DNA from 2 places in the Marinitoga sp. 38H-ov genome. Region 2 is predicted to be linked to the other one. Evidence: riboswitches for the same ligand, from Rfam matches in the RefSeq annotation. Region 2 holds a riboswitch; the other holds the start of a gene.
What was found. A riboswitch is a leader RNA that binds a small molecule or an ion and turns the genes downstream of it on or off. The one in region 2 is predicted to bind lysine.
Positions count from the first base shown of each region.

Region 1 (3,221 bases), on a different contig from region 2:
TGTATTTTTTTCTATCAAATCTTCTTCTAATGTATTCGATACAAGCATTGAATGAAATCCAAACCTTTTTACACCTAACTCTTTCATTTTTTTATAGCCTTCAATTATGTTATCAAATGGCATTCCAAATTTAGAATTTAATGGATCTCCTATTATATCAGTACCATATGATTCTTTAGGAATATATCTAATAGACGCGATTTTTGGAATACCAATTTTTTTGACAAATTTATTTATATGTCCAATATCATCAAAATTTATTATCGCACCTAAATCATATGCTTTTTTATACTCTTTTAAAGGTGTATTATTTGAAGTAAATAAAATATTTTCTCCAATAATATTTACCATTTCAGATAAATATAATTCAACTAATGAACTACAATCCATTCCACAATTATTTTTTCCTAAAATTTTTAAAATATATGGAGTAGGCGTTGCTTTCACAGCAAAATACTCTTTAAAATCACACCAAAAAAATGCACTTTGTAATTTTTTTAATGATTTTAATATTCCTTTTTCATCATATATATAAAATGGTGTATTATCTAATAATCTAATAATCTCTTTTTCAAAAGGAAATTTTTTCATCTTATCACCTTAATTCATAATGTTTTAGCAATATTCTTACAGCATTAGTTGCAGCTCCTACCCTAACATTATCAGCCACAACCCATATCAAAAAAGTCTTTTCATCCATTTGCCTAAGTCTTGAAACATATGTTATATCTGTATCAGCAACATTAAGAGGTGTTATCAAATTATCTGTATATACAACATTCTCTACAGATGATAATAATTCTCTTATTTTTTTAATATCTGCTTCTTTTTTTGTTCTAAAAATTATACTTTCTGAATGACCATATAACACAGGTACCCTTACAGCTGTTGGATAAACTTTTATTTTATAATCATTAAATATCTTCCTAGTTTCATTTACCATTTTCATTTCTTCTTCTGTAAACCCATTTTTTAAAACTTGGCCAATTACAGGTATAACATTATTATTAATTATTTCTGGAAAATGATATATATTATTTATTCCATTTTGTTGATCTAATAACTCTTTTATTCCTTTGTTACCAGCTCCAGATACAGCTTGATAAGTACTTACAAATATTTCTGATATTCCTAATTTTTTTTCAATATCTCTTAAAGCCAATACCATTTGAATGGTTGAACAATTAGGATTAGCAATAATTCCTTTATATCCTTTTAAAATTTTTCCATTAATTTCTGGAACTACTAAAGGAATATTTTTTTCCATTCTAAATGCCGATGAATTATCAATTACAACATTTCCACTTTCATTTGCTATTTGAGCATATTTCTTTGATATTTCACTTCCAGCAGAAAACAATATATAATCATATTTTTCTTCCATTTTTTCTTCAGTTAATTCTTCAACAAAATAATATTTATCTTTAAATTTCATTTTTTTTCCTTCAGATTTTTTGCTTGCAAAAAGTTTTAATTCATTTATTTCTAGATTTTTTTCTTCTAAAACTCTTATCATTGTTCTTCCTACTTCTCCAGTAGCTCCTACAATACCTATTTTCATTTTATCCCTCCTAAAAAAATAAAATTGGCTTTCACTAGAAAGCCAATTGAAATAATATACATAAGACATTATTCCAAACGGCTCTCCGCATGTTTTCATGCGACAGTCGCATAGGTATTCCCTATACAACCAGGTATGTAAGATGGGTAAATCTTACATCCTTCGGCAACCTCGCCTTTCACCTACCCCAAGCCTACCCTAGCGATAGGTAGATTACTCATCTCGGTTGCGCCTCCGTTTGTTCAATAATTATTAACTTTTGATGTAGTTTATCAAACAAATATTAATTAAAATTTACAAATACATTACAAAGTTATTAGTTATATTTTTTAATTTATCACTTTATATTTGTATAATAATAAAAAAAGAGCAGGATATCCTGCTCTTATGGCGGAGAGGGTGGGATTTGAACCCACGGACGGGTTTTGCCCGTCACACGCTCTCCAGGCGTGCGCCTTAGACCGCTCGGCCACCTCTCCATATTTCCAATTTATTTTATCATAACTTTTGTATTTAGTCAAGTGAAAAATATAAAAATTTTTATATAATATTTTATGTATAATATTTTATTATATTTATTATGATTTTTTCTTTTCATTATTTAATTCTTCATAACAATCTCTACATACTGCTATATATTTATCAAATCCACCAACATCAATTTCCGAACCATTTCCTACAATTTTATAAGAAATTGTACCGCTATATTCACCACATTCATGGCAAACAGCCTTCTTTTTAATAATTTCATCAGCATATGCAGATAATAATATTGTAGTTTCAAAAGGATTATTTTTATATGTTAAATCAAGTCCTGAACAATACACATTTATTCCTTTTTTAATTAAGTCCAAAATTACATTTTTTAATTCTTTGTCAAAAAATTGCACTTCATCTACAAAAACTGCTTTTTCATCATAATCTAAAAAATTATACATTTCTTTAGATTCATTAATAGGAATTGCTTCAATTTTTGTTCCTGTATGCGAAACTATATAATTAGATGCATATCTATCATCAATTATTGGTTTGAATACTTTTATCTTTTTCCTACCTAATGTGTAAATTTCTACAAAAGAAATTAATTCAGATGTTTTACCTGAGTACATTGGTCCAACAATTAAAATGAATTTTCCTGACATTAATATTCCTCCTTATATTTCAATTTAAATATTATATGAAATAAAAATAATACAATAACTGATATTACATAAAATACAAAAACTAAATCCCCATCTAAATTTATATACATTATATAATGATTTATATATTTTAAAATATACTTTATAATCTCTATATAATTATTTACAATTATATTTATAATTTCAGGCAAAGGTATAATTGTATAAATGAATGAAAAAAATATTAATGAGTAAATAATTGGAACAAATGCAATACTTAGGAAAACCCCTAAGACAGAAAATCCATTGAAAAATATTATACTCCATGGAAGAATGGCTAAAAAAGCAGAAATAGCTATTAAAAAAGAATTTTTTGTTTTTTCGATTAAAATCAATATTGAAAGTGCAGCAGAATAACTCATTAAAAATCCTACTGAAAAAACAACAATTGGATTATACAATAAATTTATTACACCTACAAGTCCTAATATATTTTTCGAGTCTATATTTAATCCAAAAATTTTATTAAACTCTATTAA
Region 1 is NZ_LNGH01000002.1:90,386-93,606, forward strand. It holds gene AS160_RS00575 (diaminopimelate decarboxylase) at 1-591, opposite strand, end outside; gene AS160_RS00580 (aspartate-semialdehyde dehydrogenase) at 596-1,561, opposite strand; lysine riboswitch at 1,632-1,806, opposite strand; tRNA gene AS160_RS00585 (tRNA-Ser) at 1,950-2,040, opposite strand; gene AS160_RS00590 (thymidine kinase) at 2,140-2,703, opposite strand; gene AS160_RS00595 (ComEC/Rec2 family competence protein) at 2,703-3,221, opposite strand, start outside.
Region 1: another riboswitch for lysine. It lies ahead of AS160_RS00580 (aspartate-semialdehyde dehydrogenase); the one in region 2 lies ahead of AS160_RS10650 (Na+/H+ antiporter NhaC family protein).

Region 2 (3,221 bases):
ATAAATACAGCAGAAACTATAGTAGCAAATAATCTAACAAATGATAATTCCCAACCTAATACATTTCCTGTCAAAAATATAGCTGCTACATTAATTGCAGGACCCGTAAATAAAAATGCCATAGCTGGTCCAATTCCTGCACCACGTTTATATATTCCTCCAAATAAAGGCAAAATAGTACAGGAACAAACTGCTAATATTCCTCCAGAAACTGCCGCCACTGGATATGCTATTATTTTTTTAGCTTTAGGACCTAATAATTTTAATATTGCATTTTTACTTACAAAAACAGATATTGTTCCTGCTATAAAAAATGCTGGAACAAGACATAATAAAACATGTTGCCTTGCATAATCATGAAGCATTTCAAAACCGCCAATAATCGCTTTGTGAACCTCTTCACTTGTAAAAGGGATAAAATAGAAAGCTAAAAATGCTAAAAGAATTAAAAAGAATAATCTTAACTCTTTTTTCATAAAACACCTCCATTATTTTATAACACAAACTCCATCTTTTATAATTACTTTTTCTGATTTAATTAAATCCTCTTTGAATTCATTTTTTAAATCATCTAAAAGATAATTTAAAAATGAATATTTTTCCAAAAATTCATTATTTAATTTGTATTTTATAAAAACACCATCTTTTTCTGTTAAAACTAATTTAAACAATTTCATTTTTGATAAATGTCTGGATATTGTTGATTGTGGTAAATCCAAAATTTCTGTCAATTCACATACACATCTTGGTTTTAAACTTAAAATATTAATTATTCTTAATCTTGTTTTATCTGATAATATCTTCATTAATTCATCTATCAAAATAATCCCTCCTTTCATATATTCGCATATCCGGATATATAATAATATATTTATATTAAATAATTGTTATTCTAAAAATACAAATTTATTAATTATTTCTTAGAATATATAGAAAGAAAGTGATTAACATCCATTAATAACAATTATCAAACATTTGATATATTAATCTTTTTTGACATATTTTGCGGTTTTATGATATAATAATTTAAATTTTGTATTTTAAGTTAATATCTTTTCTGGGAGGTTAAGTATTTTGCTTTTATATAAACTCATTTTATTTTTTACCATATATATTTTTATATTACAGAAATATAATAGAAATATTTTTCTGATAAACTCTACCCAAAATTTAATAATCTTTAATAACAAACGGAGGCGCAACTAAGATGAGTAATCTATCCATCGCTTGGGTAGGTTTGGGATAGATGAAAGGCGAAGTTGCCGAAGGGTATAAGGCTTACCCACCTTATACGCCTGGTTATATAAGGAATACTTATATAACTGTCGCTTAATGCGGAGAGCCGTTTGGAATAAAATTACTTTATTTCAAACGGCCTTCTAATGAAGGCTTTTTTTATTATAATTTTCATTATATAACTTATTTAAGGAGGGGTTCTATGAAAAAACGTATTTGGGTAATTTTTATCCTGGCGACATTTTTACTAATGTCTGCTTTAGCATTTGCAAACGGGGGGGATACTGAAACAATAAATTATGGTTTTTGGTCAATTATTCCTCCACTACTAGCTATTGTTTTAGCTTTTGTTACTAAAGAAGTTATTCTTTCATTGTTATTAGGTATTTTTTCTGGAGCAGTAATTAATGTATTTGCCACATCCAGTTCTGGATTTTTCATGAAACTTATTGAAAGTTATACAAAAACTTTTGAATATCCAGTAAACGCTCTTGCTGATGGATGGCATGCTGGTATCATTATTTTTACATTAACAATTGGTGGTATGGTTGGAGTTATTGCAAAAATGGGAGGTACAAGAGCTATCGCTAATGCACTTGCTAAAAAAGCTAAAACTGCTAGAAGTGCTCAATTAGCTACAGCTTTAATGGGTGTTGTTGTATTCTTCGATGACTATGCCAATACTCTTATCGTTGGTCCTACTATGAGACCTTTAACAGACAAATTAAATGTTTCTAGGGAAAAATTATCATATATTGTTGACTCAACAGCTGCTCCTGTTGCTACAATGGCAGCAATATCTACATGGATTGGTTATGAATTAGGATTAATTGGTGATGCATTCAACGCATTGGGAACAGATGTAAACCCATACGGTGTATTCTTCCAATCAATCCCATATAGAATGTATGGATTATTTGCATTATTTATGGTATTTATGGTTGGTTTCTTAATGAGAGATTTTGGTCCTATGTATGAAGCAGAAAAAAGAGCTAGATTAACTGGAAAGGTTTTAGCTGATGGCGCTGAACCTATGTTATCTACAGATTTTGAAAAAGAATTAGATAATAGTGATATTCCTTTAAGAGTATCAAACGCTTTAGTACCTATTTTAACATTAATTATTTTTGCATTTGTTGGATTATGGTATTCTGGTGGTGGATTAGAAGAGCCATTTAATTTAGAAGGAATTAGAAATGCATTTGGTAACGCCGATGCTTCAGCTGCTTTAATTTGGGCATCTGCTTTAGCAAGTATAGTTGCTGTTATAATGGCTGTTTCTCAAGGTATTATGACATTAAGAAAAGCTTTAGAAGCATGGGTAGAAGGTGCAAAATCATTAGTTATTACCACAATTATATTAATTTTAGCATGGTCAATTGGTTCTATTGCCTCTGATTTAGGAACAGCTGAATATTTAGTACAAGTCGTATCTTCATCTTTACCTGGTTGGGCAGTTCCTGTATTAGTATTTATTATGTCATCTATAGTTGCATTTGCTACTGGTACATCTTGGGGTACAATGGCTATTATGTTACCTTTAGCTATTCCTTTAGCAGCAGCTTATACTGGAAACGCCCCATCAACATTAGTATTTGCTACATTAGGTGCTGTATTAACAGGATCAACATTCGGAGATCATTGTTCTCCTATTTCAGATACAACAATTATGTCTTCAATGGCATCATCATCTGATCATATTGATCACGTTAAAACTCAATTACCATATGCCGTAACAGTTGCTTCAGTTGCAGCAGTTGGATATATTTTAGTAGGTATTGGATTACCTATTTGGATTACATTAATATTAGGATTTGCTTCAGTATGGGCTATTTTAAGATTCTTTGGTAAATCAACTGATCCAAAAGATTTAAAAGCCATTTAAAAACCAATTAAAAAAGGAATGGCCTAGCCATTCCTTTTTAATTAAATATACTTAATCTAAAACTTTGAATATCTTCATCTGAGCTATTATATTCTTCTTC
Region 2 is NZ_LNGH01000054.1:30,229-33,449, forward strand. It holds gene AS160_RS10640 (permease) at 1-476, opposite strand, end outside; gene AS160_RS10645 (metalloregulator ArsR/SmtB family transcription factor) at 489-821, opposite strand; lysine riboswitch at 1,184-1,353, shown strand; gene AS160_RS10650 (Na+/H+ antiporter NhaC family protein) at 1,439-3,121, shown strand; gene AS160_RS10655 (hypothetical protein) at 3,159-3,221, opposite strand, start outside.